4 regions of the Mesorhizobium sp. B2-5-13 genome follow, and region 4 is predicted to be linked to each of the others. Evidence: predicted binding sites of a transcription regulator. Region 4 holds the regulator's gene; each other region holds the start of a gene.
What was found. The regulator PhoB, encoded in region 4, activates phosphate uptake and scavenging genes when phosphate is short. The targets are predictions, from matches to a motif close to TGTCATNNANCTGTCAT.
Positions count from the first base shown of each region.

Region 1: the regulator PhoB is predicted to act here: its motif matches at 2,121-2,137, upstream of FJ434_RS15345 (LTA synthase family protein).
Region 2: the regulator PhoB is predicted to act here: its motif matches at 2,259-2,275, upstream of FJ434_RS25915 (acid phosphatase).
Region 3: the regulator PhoB is predicted to act here: its motif matches at 2,002-2,018, upstream of ppk2 (polyphosphate kinase 2).

Region 1 covers NZ_VFUI01000008.1:37,225-41,099, forward strand. Annotated here, with positions in the region: gene FJ434_RS15340 (pilus assembly protein) at 1-111, shown strand, start outside; gene FJ434_RS15345 (LTA synthase family protein) at 154-2,115, opposite strand; gene fabD (ACP S-malonyltransferase) at 2,361-3,314, shown strand; gene fabG (3-oxoacyl-[acyl-carrier-protein] reductase) at 3,372-3,875, shown strand, end outside.
Region 2 covers NZ_VFUI01000024.1:34,258-38,132, reverse strand. Annotated here, with positions in the region: gene FJ434_RS25920 (DUF922 domain-containing protein) at 1-593, shown strand, start outside; gene FJ434_RS25915 (acid phosphatase) at 655-2,187, opposite strand; gene FJ434_RS25910 (cytochrome-c peroxidase) at 2,419-3,654, shown strand.
Region 3 covers NZ_VFUI01000001.1:603,412-607,286, forward strand. Annotated here, with positions in the region: gene FJ434_RS03085 (dihydrofolate reductase family protein) at 129-773, shown strand; gene ppk2 (polyphosphate kinase 2) at 976-1,896, opposite strand; gene FJ434_RS03095 (aldo/keto reductase) at 2,179-3,222, shown strand; partial or broken gene FJ434_RS03100 (glycosyl transferase family 90) at 3,250-3,875, opposite strand, start outside.
Region 4 covers NZ_VFUI01000007.1:58,199-62,073, reverse strand. Annotated here, with positions in the region: gene FJ434_RS14035 (ROK family protein) at 156-1,403, shown strand; gene phoB (phosphate regulon transcriptional regulator PhoB) at 1,406-2,095, opposite strand; gene phoU (phosphate signaling complex protein PhoU) at 2,115-2,822, opposite strand; gene pstB (phosphate ABC transporter ATP-binding protein PstB) at 2,848-3,651, opposite strand; gene pstA (phosphate ABC transporter permease PstA) at 3,648-3,875, opposite strand, start outside.

The DNA.
Region 1 (3,875 bases), on a different contig from region 4:
GCCTGCGCTTCCGACCCGAGCAACTATTATGCCGTCAATGACCCGACCAAACTGCCGGACGTGTTCCTGCAGATCGCCAACAAGTTCTCGAAGCTGCAATTGACGAATTGAACCGATGGCCCGAGAGCATCGGGCCTGAGCCGACCGGTCGGCTCAACTCGTATGGGAGACAACCTTGTCGACCGTTTCAGGGAAGAAGTCGGGTGCCGCGAGGCGTTTGCCGAACATCATGTCATATTGCAACAGACGGAAATCGCGAATCGCCGGGTCGATCTCCTTCTGCCGAGCCCAGTCGGACGTCGCCTCGCCCGTCGGCGTCAGCAACAAGTTGCGGTCGACGACGCGATAGCGCTCCCGCATCTCGCCCAGGAAACCGGTGTAGTAGGGGTGGGTAATGCCTGCGGCGGTCAGGATATGATAGGGCAGGAAGGCAGGGCTCACCGTCCCCAGATTCTCGACCGGGCCCGAGCGGTTCGACCAGATGATCAGCGGTGTCGCGTGGTGTTCGAGAGCCGCCTCCGGTGTCGGTTCCTTGCGTGGCGCGACATTGTCCTTCAGGAAGCCGGTCTCGACATAGACCGGTCCGAGCGGCGGCAGGTGGTCACCGAAAAAGGCGACAATCGTTGGCCGCTCGCGCGTCTTGGCCCATTCGATCAGCCGCTCGAGGCCGCGGTCCGCGTCGGCTGAACCCTCGGCGTAGGAGATCAGCGAGTCACGCGCCCACTGGCTGATCGGGGCTTGCACCGAGTGGGTCGGGTTTGAATAGCGGTTCGGTTCATACGGGCCATGGTTTTGCAGGCTGACGGCGAAGAAGAAGACCGGGTCGTCGCTGGCGTTGGCTTCCCGGATGATCTCGTCGGTCATCGCGGCGTCGGATGCCAGCGGTCCGCGCTTTTCCATGGGCGGCAGCGTCTCTTCCGATTTGAAGTCGTTGAAGCCGAAATCGGCATAGACCGCGCCGCGATTCCAGAACCAGTTTGTGCCTGGATGGATGGCGCGTGCCCTATAGCCTTCGCTCTTCAGGAAGGTCGCCATCGACGGCGTCGGGGTGCGTACATATTGCTGGTAGGGGATGCTGCCGGCCGGCAGGAAGGCGTTCGAGAACCCGGTAAGCGCTTCGAATTCGATGTTGGCGGTCATGCCGCCGAATTCAGGCGAGAACATCGAGCCCGAGCGGAGCGCCCGCACATTGGGGATCGGATCGGGGGTGATGGTGACGCCGGGCAGCTTGGTCGAATCCCAGAAGGATTCGCTCATGACGACGATGATGTCGGGCTTCTCGGTAGGTACCGAGGCCGTCACATTGGTTCGGTCAATGGCCGCAATTGCCTTGTCGGAATAGCCTGGTGGTGCCGAGACATGCGCCATCGGGACGTTGAGCGCGAAGGCGAGCGCAAAGCCGTTGGAGGCATAGTTTTCCTTCTGGTCCCACATGATGGGGATGATCTGCAGCCGGTCCCGCGTCCACGAGAAAGTGGCGTAGTCCATGATCGAGACGAAGAAGGCGAGCAGCGGCACCGCCAGCGTCAGCCGGGCAAGGCGGCCCTTGTGGCTGAGGGCTGGAACCTCGCGGCGCCAAAGCCGCCAACCGTAGACGAGCAGGGACAGGCCGGCGACGATGCCCGCGACCATGGCGAGCGCGGTCATAGGCCGCTCGCGCACCAGCAGCGGCAGCAGGGCGAAGATCTGGCGGGCATAGAGAAAATCCGTCGGATAGAGCGGATCGCCGAGATAATGCGACTTCTGGTGGCCGACAAAGGCCAGCGACAGGGTCAGCGGCGCCACGATCATCAGGCTCTGATGACTGCGCCCGAGGACCGCGTCGAGACCGATCAGGACCAGCGCGAACACGACGATGGTTGTCCAGCCCGGCTTGAACGGCTGCAGGAAGAAGGAAACGGTGCCGGCAACATCGCCGCGCACGATCAGTTCGATGGCGAACACCAGCACGGCCGAGATCGCCAGGCTGATCAGCCCGTAACGGACGACCGGCCATCGCCGGCCCGGGAGATAGCCGGTGGACGGATCGTCTTCCAGGAACTGCGGCACGGCGTTGCCGGCACGTTTGGAGCTCTTTGCCACTTTAACTTCCCACCCCAAGACAATCCATGTCATTCGATTGTCATATAATTGTCACGCAAAGCTAGCGCCTGTGACGAAAATAAGAAGAGCCAGCAAACGATTCGTGAGCGGTTTTCATCAGGTGTGATCGCCGCAAAGCCCTTTGGGAACAGGCGCTCGGCGCATGGTTCGGATTAGGCGCCGGGTTGAACCGGGCTTGACTTGGCGGCCTGCCTTGCGTCACAGGCAGGGAAAATTCGTAGTATCAGGCAAGCAAAACAAGTCTGGGGAGCCCTCGCATGGCCGTCGCATTCACCTTTCCAGGACAAGGAAGCCAGGCTGTCGGCATGGGCAAGGATCTTGCCGATGCCTTTCCAGAGGCGCGCAGGATCTTCCAGGAAGTCGATGACGCTCTTGGCGAAAACCTGTCGAAGCTGATCTGGGAAGGTCCCGAAGAGACCCTGACGCTGACGGCCAATGCGCAGCCGGCCCTTATGGCGGTATCGCTGGCGGCGATCAGGGCGCTGGAAGCGCGCGGTTTCTCGCTGAAGGACAAGGTCGCCTATGTCGCCGGCCATTCGCTGGGCGAATATTCGGCACTCGCCGCCGCCGGCTTCGTTTCCGTTGCCGATGCCGCCCGTCTGCTGCGCATTCGCGGCAACGCCATGCAGGCGGCGGTGCCGGCCGGCGAGGGCGCCATGGCGGCGATCATCGGATTGGAGCAGGCCGATGTCGAAGCTGCCTGTGCCGAGGCAGCCCTGGGCGCTGGCAAGGGCGCTGCCTGCCAGGTGGCGAACGACAATGGCGGCGGTCAGCTGGTCATATCAGGCACGAGAGCCGCGGTGGAACTGGCGGCGAGACTGTGCACCGAAAAGGGTGCCAAACGGGCCCTGATGCTGCAGGTTTCGGCGCCTTTCCATTCCGCGCTGATGACACCGGCGGCCGAGATCATGCGCGAGGCGCTGGCGAGCGTCGCGAGGGCCGCGCCGGTGGTGCCCATCGTCTCCAACGTCACCGTCACTCCGACTAGTGACCCCGATGAGATCGCACGGCGTCTGGTCGAACAGGTGGTTGCCCGCGTGCGCTGGCGCGAAACGGTGGAATGGTTCGGCGCCAACGGCGTCTCCACGCTTTACGAGATCGGCGCCGGCAAGGTGCTTTCGGGCCTGGCGCGGCGCATCAACCGCGACATCGCCACCGCCTCTGTAGGTTCCGCGGCCGAGGTCGAGGCGGCATTGGCGGCGCTTGCATAAAACGCCATTTGATACCATCCCTATGCGGGGTGCCCTCTTCTCAACCTGGAGACAAAAATGTTCGAATTGACCGGCCGCAAGGCGCTTGTCACCGGCGCAACGGGGGGCATCGGCGAGGCGATCGCCAGGGTGCTGCATGCGCAGGGCGCGATCGTCGGCCTGCACGGCACGCGCCTCGAGAAACTGGAAACGCTGGCCTCCGAACTGGGCGACCGGGTCAAGCTGTTCCCGGCCAACCTGTCGAACCGCGACGAGGTCAAGACACTCGGCCAGAAGGCGGAGGCCGATCTCGAGGGCGTCGACATTCTGGTCAACAATGCCGGCATCACCAAGGACGGCCTGTTCGTGCGCATGTCGGACGCCGACTGGGATACGGTGCTGGAGGTTAACCTCACCGCCGTTTTCAGGCTGACCCGTGAACTGACCCACCCGATGATGCGCCGCCGCCATGGCCGCATCATCAACATCACTTCGGTGGTCGGCGTGACCGGCAATCCCGGCCAGGCGAATTACTGTGCCTCCAAGGCCGGTATGATCGGCTTGTCGAAGTCGCTGGCGCAG
Region 2 (3,875 bases), on a different contig from region 4:
CCTTGGTGTTGAGAGCTTGTATTCGCCTGTGTCTTGTGACAGCCGCCCTGGTGGCCTCGCCGCTCGCCGCGCAGGCCGAATGGAAGCCGGTCGAGAAGGTCGAGACCTACGCCATTTCAGGCCAGTCCGGGCTGGAGCTCTACCGGTCGATCGGCGAGAACGGGCCGAATGCCGGCATTGCCCGCGCCATCGCCCACACCAATTTCAAGCTGACCTGGACCAGGGATTATCAGGCGCATGCCGGAGCCTGCGTGCTGGTTTCGGCCAAGCCCAAGCTCATCATCACCTACACCTTGCCCAGCCCCTCATCGCCGCTGCCCTCCGCCATCCAGAAGAACTGGGAGGTTTTCCTCGCCGGCGTCAGCGCCCACGAAAAGGTGCACGGCGCGAGCATTGTCGACATGGCGCGCAAGATCGAGGCGGCGACAGTGGGCCTGACCGTTCCCGACGACCCAAAATGCAGCAAGATCCGGGTCGAGATGACCAAGCGCCTGTCCGCACTCTCGCAGGCGCAGCGCCAGGCAAGCCGCGATTTCGACCGGGTCGAACTCGGCCAGGGCGGCAATCTGCAGAAGCTCATTTTGCGCTTGTGAATGGCGGCTGAGAAGGCCATCGCGCCCTGCGGCGCGGCGGCATATCCGTGGTTCGCTCGGCCTACCGGCTGAGGTCCAGCGCCGCGCTCAGATCCCCCATCGGCGGCTCGCCATTGGCGGCCAGCGCCTTGTCGCGGGCAACGATGCCGGTCAGTACCGGCAGGTCGTAGCGCGCGGTGATGAAGCGCAGGATCGATGTCGTGTCGTATTGCGTGTGGTCGACCGTGCCCATCCTGGCATAGGGCGAGACGATGAAGGCCGGGATGCGGTTGCCCGGGCCCCAGCGGTCGGCCTTGGGCGGCGCGACATGATCCCAGAAGCCGCCATTCTCGTCATAGGTGACGACCACCAGCATGTGGCCCCATTGCGGGCTCTTCTCCAGATGCGAAATGAGGTCGGCCAGATGCTGGTCGCCGCTGGCCACGTCGGCATAGCCGCCATGTTCGTTGAGATTGCCCTGCGGCTTGTAGAAACTCACCGCCGGCAGCTTGCCGTCGTCGATCGCCTTGATGAACTCGGCGCCATTCAGGCCGCCGTCCCTCAGATGCTCGGTGCGCGCGGGGGTGCCGGGCGCGTAGGCGGCAAAATAGTTGAACGGCTGGTGGTGGAACTGGAAGTTCGGCACCGGCGTCGCGTTCTTGCCGTCCAGCGTTGCCTGCCAGGCGCCGGCATACCAGGCCCAGCTCACCCCCTTCAGCGACAGCAGATCGCCGATGGTGATGTCGTGCTGCGGCGGCAGCGTGGTGGGCGCGGCCGGGTCGGCCAGCGCCTTGTCGCCGCCCTCGGCCGGCTTGTTGGCGCTCGGTTGATAGGGCGGCTGCATGGTGTTGACGGCATGGAAGTCGGGCGTGATGGCGCCGTCATTGACGAATTTCGGTACGCCGCCGAGTGCCGAGGCCGGCGAATTGTCAGCGACCTTCAAGGTTGTGCCATCGGCCTCGACCACGGCGATCTGGCCCTTGATCGGGCTGGTGTCGGCGTGGGGGTAGACCGGTGTACAGGCGCAGGCGAGCTGGAAATGGTTGAGGAAGGAGCCGCCGAAGGCGCCCTGGAAGAAATTGTCGGCCAGCACATACTTCTTCGCGACCTGCCACATCGGCAGGATGGAGCCATCATAGTGCCCCATGACCAGGCCGCCGGAATCGGCCCAGGCGACGAATTTGTCGTTCTTGCCGCCGTCGATCTGCATCTGCTCCTGGTAGAAGCGGTGCCACAGATCATGGGTGATGACGTTGGTGCCTTCGTTGAAGCCCTTGGGATCGTCAATGGCGAAGGCAGCGTTGGCGAGGTGCGCGGTCTCAGCCTCCGTCACCACGGGCGTGACGCCCTTTCCGGTCAGCCCGCCCCAGGCCGGCGGCAGCTCGGTGAACGGCTTGCCGTCGCGGTCGAGCTGGCGCGCCTGATCGGCCGAGACATTGGCCAGCCCGTTGGCGCCGGGGAAGCCGCCATAGAGATTATCGAAGCTGCGGTTCTCGGCATAGATGACGACGACAGTGTCGATCTTGTCGAAGCCGGGAGGGGCGGCATTGGCCGCGAGGGGAAGCAGGGCCGAGCCGGCCAGGCAGAAGGAAGTGAGGAGTTTGAGCCTCGTCATTGGGAAGACCTCGTGGCTTGACTGTGGCTGGAGGGGCGCGGGAACCATAGGGGCAGCTAACGTGGATGCCTTGTCACCTTTGTGACATCCGCCGCCGCGGCGAACACGGTTTCGTGAGCACTGGAGCCGGTCATCAATCCGTTGCACTCCATTCCTATTTCCGGGCCAAAGCGGACCATTCCCCATGACGACGGGACGATGAAAAGGACGACGAGACGATGGAAAAGCCTGATGATCGCGATTGCCGCGATCTCGACCTTTGGCTTTGCCGCGCCCGCGAATACGGCGGATGGCGTCCATCCCGGTCCGCTATCGCGGGCGCAAGCTTTCGCGCGCGCCGAGGCGCTGACCGCCTTGGGGCGAAAAATGTTCTTCGACCCGGCGCTGTCGGCCTCGGGCAGGCAGGCCTGCTCGTCCTGCCATGATCCGCGCCGTGCTTTCGGACCGGCCTCGGCCACGCCGGTCGAGATGGGCGGCCCGAACCTCGACCAGCCCGGTGTGCGCGCGGTGCCCTCGCTGCGCTATCTCCAGGCCGCTCCCGCCTTCACCGAGCATTTTTACGATTCCGACGACGAAGGCGACGAGAGCGTCGACAACGGTCCGACCGGCGGCCTGACCTGGGACGGCCGCGCCGACCACGGCAAGGATCAGGCGACAATCCCCCTGCTCTCGCCCTTCGAGATGGCCAACAAGGATGCGGGGGCTGTCACCGCCGCCCTGCGTAAATCGGCCTATGCCGACGAGTTCAAGGCAACCTTCGGCAACGATGTCTTCGACCGCCCGGGCGACGCCTTCGACGCCGCCGCCGAGGCGCTCGGCACGTTCGAGCAGAGCGCCGCCGATTTTTATCCTTATTCCAGCCGCTACGACGCCTTCCTCGCCGGCAAGGCGACATTGTCGGCGCAGGAACGGCGCGGCCGCGCCCTGTTCGAGGACGAGGCGAAAGGCAATTGCGCCTCCTGCCACCTCAGCGAACCCGCCAATGACGGCGAGCCGCCGCAGTTCACCGACTTCGGCCTGATCGCTATCGCCGTGCCGCGCAATCCGGCCATCCCGGCCAACGCCGACCCCGCCTATGCCGATCTCGGCCTGTGCGGCCCGCTGCGCACCGATTTTCACGGCCGCACCGGCTATTGCGGCCTGTTCAAGACACCGACGCTGCGCAATGTCGCGCTGCGCAAGAGTTTCTTCCACAACGGCTACTTCCACACGCTGCGCGACGCCGTCGCCTTCTACGCCAGCCGCGACACCGACCCCGGCCACTGGTATCCCAGGAATGCAGACGGCATGGTGAGGCAATATGACGATTTGCCAAAGGTTTACTGGGGAAATCTCAACCGGGATCTACCCTTCAACGGCAAGAAACCCGGCGACAAGCCGGCGCTCAACGATGCCGAGATCGACGACATCGTCGCGTTCTTGCAGACGCTGACGGACGCGGATCAGACGGCGAAGCGGTCGCGGTGAACTGGGAAGCCCCGCCATAGTGGGTCGCTGGCTGACTGGCGACTAGCCGAATCCCTCCCTCGCTTCGTCATCCTAGGGCGGAGCAAGGAGCGAAGCGACGCGGCGCAGACCCTAGGATCCATGCCGCAACGCTTGCGACGGATAAAAACGGTGCCGAACCTGGCTCCAAACTCCGACGAAACGCCATCAAACCGCTACCAACCTGTTCCGCGAAACAGCTC
Region 3 (3,875 bases), on a different contig from region 4:
CTGGACATCGCTTGGTGCAAAGGTCTGGATAGATGTCTTTCGATCCGAAAAATACCGCTTGCAATTCACAATCAGTTTGCTAGAAGAAAACCACTTGCAAAATACAACTGGTTTCCGAGGAGGTCTTCATGTCCAAGCTTCGCGTCAATGCTTTCAGCCTGTCCCTCGACGGCTACGGCGCCGGGCCTGATCAGAGTCTGGAAAATCCGCTCGGCGTCGGCGGAATGGCCCTGCATAAATGGGCTTTCAGCACCCGCACCTTCCGCAAGATGTTTGGCGAGGAAGGCGGCGAGACAGGCGTCGACGAGGACTTTGCGGCGCGCAGCTTCGAGAACCTCGGCGCCTGGATCCTCGGCCGCAATATGTTCGGCCCGATCCGGGGTGAATGGCCTGACGACAAGTGGAAGGGCTGGTGGGGCGACAATCCGCCCTATCATGTGCCGGTGTTCGTGCTGACCCACCACGAGCGGGCGCCCATCACGATGGAAGGCGGAACGATTTTCCATTTCGTCACCGGCGGGATCCATTCGGCGCTAGAGCAGGCAAAATCAGCGGCCAGCGGCAAGGACGTGCGGGTCGGCGGCGGCGTCTCCACCATCCGGCAATATCTCCAGGAGCGGCTGATCGACGAGATGCACCTGGCAATCTCACCGGTGCTGCTGGGCAAGGGCGAAAACCTTTTTGCCGGCCTCGACATGCCCAACCTTGGTTATCAGTGCACCGAACAGGCGGCAACGGCACTTGCCACACACGTGGTCATCAACAGGACTTAGGCCGAGCCCTTTTGGCGCAGCTCCTTTCTCCCCGTCACTATACCAGGAGAAAGGTCCGGCAGGACAATGAGGGGCGGTGCTGCCGAACGAAGATGATGCTGGCGTGGTCCTGCGAACGGCGGTCTAACCAGTTAGCCCTGCGCCCCTCTCATCCGCCCTTCGGGCACCTTCTCCCCGTGAAACGGGGAGAAGGAAAGGTTTCTCAATATTTCTCCGGCACGTAAAGTTCGCGCGGCAGGACCTGGCGTTCGTATTCGGGGTTGAAGACGCGCTCCGGCAGCGTGATCTCCTCGTGCGGCACGTCTTCGTACGGCAGCTGCTTCAGCAGATGATCGATGCAGTTCAGGCGCGCGCGCTTCTTGTCGTTGCCCTCGACGATGAACCAGGGCGCTTCGGGGATGTTGGTGCGGGCGAAAGTCTCCTCCTTGGCCTTGGTGTACTGTTCCCAGCGCACACGTGACTGCAGGTCCATCGGCGACAGCTTCCACTGCTTCATCGGATCATGGATGCGCATCAGGAAGCGCATCTGCTGTTCTTCGTCGGTGATCGAGAACCAGTATTTGACCACGGTGATGCCCGAGCGCACCAGCATGCGCTCGAACTCCGGCACGTCATGGAAGAACTCCTCCACCTGCTCGGGGTTGGCAAAACCCATTACCCGTTCGACGCCGGAGCGGTTGTACCAGGAGCGGTCGAGCAACACGATCTCGCCGCCTGCCGGCAAATGCGGGACATAGCGCTGGAAATACCATTGCGACTTCTCGCGTTCAGTCGGCGCCGGAAGCGCCACGACGCGGCAGATGCGGGGGTTGAGCCGCTGGGTGATGCGCTTGATGACGCCGCCCTTGCCGGCGGAGTCACGGCCCTCGAAAATCACCACCAGTTTCTTCTTGTGATAGGCGACCCAGGATTGCAGCTTGATCAATTCGGACTGCAAGCTGATCAGGTCGCGAAAATATTGCATGCGATCGATCGAAGGCGGATGCGAGTTCTTGTAGATCTTGGCGATCTCCATCGATAGCGCCGGCTCCGACATTTCGAGCTCATAATCTTCGTCAAGCGTGTCGGCGAGCTCGGCTTCGAGCCAGTCCTTGGCAGGGGAATTCTTTTTTAGCTCGGTCATATCAGCTGCTCCGCTTGCAAGCCCTGTCGGTTACCACTGGCGCCCCAATTTCTGGCCAGCGGCCAAGAATGGAAACACCTGAGCCGACTTCAATATAGGCCGGCGGTGACGGTTTTATTGCAGCCCGGGCGCGATTGCTGCCACGGCGGATTCGGCGATGTGTGATCGATCCAATGTCATTCTACGGCGACAAGCCGACCGAATTGTCCTACAAATCCGCGGTCGCGTTCCAGGCCTGCCCCTTGGCGGCACGCCTCTTCAACAAAATCGTGAGGATCTGACATGGAATACCGCACCCTTGGCCGTTCGGGCCTGAAGGTTTCGACACTGACGCTTGGCACCATGACCTTCGGCGGCTCCGGGCCCTTCGCCGCGGTCGGCAACAGCGATCTCGCCGAAGCCAAGCGGATGATCGATATGTGCATTGACGCCGGCATCAATCTCATCGATACCGCCAACGTCTATTCGAACGGCCTGTCTGAAGAGATCATAGGCGAAGCGCTCGGCGGCAAGCGCAAGAACGATGTGCTGATCGCGTCCAAGGCGCGGATGCGGATCGGCAAGGGCCCGAACGACGAAGGCCTGTCGCGCCACCATCTTATCCGCGAATGCGAGAGAAGCCTGAAGCGGTTGAAGACCGATGTCATCGACATCTATTTCGTCCACCAGTGGGACGGCCTCACCCCGCTCGAGGAAACCGTTGCCGCGCTCGACACTTTGGTCAGCCAGGGCAAGGTGCGCTACATCGGCTGCTCCAACTATTCCGGCTGGCAGGTGATGAAGGCGCTTTCCATCAGCGACAGCCGCCACCAGCAACGCTTCGTCACCCAGCAGATCCACTACACGCTGGAAGCGCGCGAAGCCGAGTACGAGCTGCTGCCGATCTCGGTCGACCAGGGGCTGGGCGTGCTGGTCTGGAGCCCGCTCGCCGGCGGCCTGCTGTCGGGCAAATACCGCCGCGACAGCCCGACCGCCCGCCAGCTCGCCGGCTGGTCCGAGCCGCCGATCCGCGACGAGGACCGGCTGTGGCGGATCGTCGATCTGCTGGTCGACATCGGCAAGGATCGTGGTGTGTCGGCGGCGCAGGTGGCGCTTGCCTGGCTGCTCGGCCGCCCTGCCGTCTCGTCGCTGGTGATCGGCGCCCGCAACGACGTCCAGCTGAAGGACAATCTCGCGGCCGCCGCCCTGGAGCTCGGCACCGAGGAACGCCAGCGCCTCGACGCCGTTAGCCGACCGCCCCTGCTCTACCCCTACTGGCACCAGCAACTGACGGCGAAGGATCGCTTCGGCCCCGCCGACATGGTTCTCGACCGCAGCGACATCTGATCAGCGGCGTCGGGCCGAGCACAAGAGCTAGGTCCCGATGAACCGCCAGAGCTCGGGATCGGGTTCGATCTGGCCGCTGAGCACGAAATATTTGTAGAGGACGAGCAGGGAGATCGCCTGCTCGTCCCGTTCATTGGAAAATTTGCGGCAATAGGCATTGGCCGCGGCGATGATGCGCTCCGCCGCGGCCGGATGCTGCTCGAAATAATCTATCTTTTCACGGAGATCGGAGAAGTCCGGGTCGAGCGGCGCATAGTGGACACCGGCCTCGAGCTGGCTCTCGCCAAACCATGTTTCGTAGGTCGGCGGCGGCATCAGACAGAGCGAGTTGGAATTCATGATCCATTTGAGGTTGGTCGCCACGTCATTGCCCTCCAACGAGACGATGTAGCGATAGCGCAGATGCTGGCTGATGCTGAGGAAAGGCTTGCTGTACTCAGCCGGTGCACTGCGCTTGTGCGAACCGACGTCGCAGAACGGCAAGCCGCGCGCGACATCCAGGAACCGTGTCCTGATCGGATTTGTTGAGGTCGCCGCGCCAGACCACGACCGGGCGTTTGTCGGCGAAGGCGACGGTGTCGACGGGCATGTGGAAGTGGCGAAACTTGTTGAACTTCATAACGACAGCGTTGCCGTTGTCGACGCTGATCGGC
Region 4 (3,875 bases):
ATCGATTCTGATGGATTTTGAGGTGCCGGGAACCTTTTTTCGAGTCCCGCAATAAATAAATGACAGCTCCTGCCGCATCTGCCAGTATTCGGCCCATTGCCGGAGAGGTTCGAGGGGGTGTCAAGAACCGCGGCGACGGGGAGGATGTGGGAAGCATGTCGGTAGGAATCCGCCACGACGATCTGCGCCGGCGCAACCGCGCCATGGTGATTGCAGCCGTGCGTCAGGGTGGTCAGCCCTCGCGCACCGAGATCGCCGCCACCACCGGCCTCAGCCACTCGACCATATCGGCGATATCAGCCGACCTGATCGACGAGGGTATCCTGACCGAAGGCAAGCCGAACGAAGCCGGTTCACTGAAACGCGGCCGGCCGCAGGTTGGCCTTGGCCTCAACCCCGAGGCCGCGGCTGTGATGACCGTGGTGCTGTCACTGAATTTCCTGTCCGTCGCCGTCATCGATTATTCCGGCCAGGTGATCGCCGAGGAACAGCGCCGGCTGGACACGCTGACCATGTCGCGCGAGGCGCTGATCGGCGAATGCACGGCAATAGTGCGGCGGCGCCTCGAGGACCCCGATCTCGACGTCCGCAGTATTGCCCGCATCGCGCTGGCGATCCAGGGCATCACCGACAGCGAGGCGCGTGCGATGCTGTGGTCGCCGATCACGCCGCAGACGGACATTCCCTTCGCCGACATACTTGAAGCCGAGTTCGGCATCCCCGCTACCATGGAGAACGACTGCAACATGATGGCGGTGGCGCTGCGCTGGCGCGACCCCGAACGCTACCGCGACGACTTCATCGCCATCCTGCTCTCGCACGGCATCGGCATGGGCCTGGTGCTGAAGGGCGAGCTGTTCACCGGCACGCATTCATCGGGAGGCGAGTTCGGCCACATGATCCATCGCCCGGGAGGCGCGCTCTGCCGCTGCGGACGGCGCGGCTGCGTCGAGGCCTATGCCGGCAACTACGCCATCTGGCGCAACGCCAGGCAGCTTGGCGAGGACGCCGAACCGGTCGCAGATGTCAGCGATGCGCAGATGCGGACACTCGCCGCGACGGCAAGGGAGAAAGACGGACCGGAGCGCGAAGCCTATCGCAAGGCCGGCGAGGCGCTGGGCTATGGGCTGGGCAGCCTGTTCGCGCTGATCGATCCCGCACCCGTCGCCATGGTCGGCGTCAGCGCCGCCGCCTTCGACCTGATCGAGCCGGCCTTGCGCGAGGCCATCGGCCAGACCGCCGGCGGCCAGCATTCGGAATCGATTTCCTTCGACACCGAGCCGAACGAGCTGCCGCTCATCCGCGAAGGTTGCGCTATGCGCGCATTGACCTTCGTGGACCAGGAGATTTTCGCGCCGGGCGTGCTGGCGAGGCCCGGCGTTCCGGGCAAGAATGTAGCCTGATTTCAGTCTTCGCGGATCGCGTAGCCGGCGCCGCGAATGGTGCGGATCACGTCCGGCATACGGCCGTTGTTGACCGCCTTGCGCAGCCGGCCGACATGCACGTCCACGGTGCGTTCATCGATATAGATCGTCTCGCCCCAGACATTGTCGAGCAGCTGGCTGCGCGAGAACACGCGGCCGGGATGACGCATCATGAATTCGAGCAGGCGGAACTCGGTCGGTCCGAGCCGGATCTCGCTCTTCTTGCGATAGACCCGGTGCGATTCCCGGTCGAGCACGATGTCGCCGACCTTGAGCACGCTGGACAGCACTTCCGGCTTGGCGCGGCGCAGCAGCGCCTTGACCCGGGCCATGAATTCCGGTGTCGAGAACGGCTTGACCAGATAGTCGTCGGCACCGGTCGAGAGGCCGCGCACGCGGTCGCTCTCCTCGCCGCGCGCCGTCAACATGATGATCGGCAGCCTCTCGGTCTCGGGCCGCATTCGCAGGCGCCGACAGAGTTCGATGCCGGAAACCGCCGGCACCATCCAGTCGAGCACCAGGAGGTCGGGCACGTTCTCCTGGAGGCGGATCTCGGCTTCGTCGCCGCGTGTCACCACCTCGACCTGGTAGCCTTCCGATTCCAGATTGTAGCGGAGAAGCACGCCGAGCGGCTCCTCGTCCTCCACCACCATGATGCGTGGCGCGATCATCGATTGATCATCCCTGCCGTCAAGCCGCCGGCACCGACATCGCCGTCTCGTCCTGCTTCGGACGGTTGGCGGGCAGTTGCGTGCCGGTCAGCACATAATATGCATTCTCGGCGATGTTGGTCACGTGGTCGCCGATGCGTTCGAGATTCTTGGCGCAGAACAAAAGATGCGTGCAAGCCGTGATGTTGCGGGGATCCTCCATCATGTAGGTCAGGAGTTCGCGGAACACCGAAGTGTATTTGATGTCGATGCGTTCGTCGTCATTCCTGAGCTTGGCGAGGGCGGCGGCATCGCCTGCCGCGTATTCCTCGACTACCCCCTGCACCTGGATCAGCACCAGCTGCGCCATGGAATCGATCGAGTGCGACAGATCGCGCGGGGTGGCGGTAAGGCCGACGGAGCCGACGCGCTTGGCAATGTTCTTGGCAAGGTCGCCGATGCGTTCGAGATCGCCCGCCATGCGGATGGAGCCGACGACATGACGCAGATCGTCGGCCATCGGCTGGCGCTTGGCGATCAGGGTGATGGCGCGATCGTCGAGTTCGCGCTGGCGCGCGTCCATGATGGCGTCGTCGGAGACGACGCGCTGTGCCAGCGCATTGTCGGAATTCAGCAGCGCCTTGGTGGCGCCGCCGACCATCGTGCCGGCAAGATCGCCCATGTCGCTGATCAGCTTGCTGATCTGTCCGAGATCCTCGTCGAAGGCTGCGACTGTGTGTTCGGCCATGATCCTGGTCCTCGTATGCGTGAGATCAGCCGAAGCGGCCGGTGATGTAGTCCTGCGTGCGCTTCTCGCGAGGCGACGTGAAGATCTTCTCGGTCTTGTCGAATTCGACCAGCTCGCCCAGATACATGAAAGCCGTCTGCTTCGAGACGCGCGCGGCCTGCTGCATGTTGTGGGTGACGATGACGATCGTGTAGTCGGCCTGCAACTCGTCGATCAGTTCCTCGATCTTGGCGGTCGACAATGGGTCGAGCGCCGAGGCCGGCTCGTCGAGCAGGATGACCTCCGGCTTCACCGCCACGGTGCGGGCGATGCAAAGCCGCTGCTGCTGGCCGCCCGACAGGCTGAGGCCGCTGGCATTGAGCTTGTCCTTGACCTCGTTCCACAGCGCGGCGCGCTTCAGCGCCTGCTCGACACGGCCGTCCATCTCGGCCTTGCCGATCTTCTCATAGAGCCTGACGCCGAAGGCGATGTTCTCATAGATCGACATCGGGAACGGCGTCGGCTTCTGGAACACCATGCCGATCTTGGTGCGCAACAGGTTGAGATCCTGCGAGCGGTCGAGAACGTTCTGGCCGTCGAGCAGCACCTGACCCTCGGCGGTCTGCTTGGGGTAGAGTTCGTAGATGCGGTTGAAGACGCGCAGCAGCGTCGACTTTCCGCAACCCGACGGTCCAATGAAGGCCGTCACGCTGCGCTCGGGCAGCGACAGCGTGATGTCTTTCAGCGCCTTCGACTGGCCGTAGTAGAAATTGAGGTTCTTGACCTCGATCTTCGCCTTGGCGGCCGCCTCGGTGGCAATCGTCATGTCTGGAGACAACATCTGGCTCATTTGTCCTCTCTGCGTCCGGTCAGGCTGCGCGCGAAGATGCTGAGCGCGAGAACCGTCAATGTGATTATGAGTGCGCCGGTCCAGGCCAGTTGCTGCCATTCCTCGTAGGGGCTGAGAGCGAACTGAAAAATGGTAACCGGCAGGCTGGCCATCGGCGCGTTGAGGTTGCTCGACCAGAACTGGTTGTTCAGCGCCGTGAAAAGAAGCGGCGCCGTCTCGCCGGA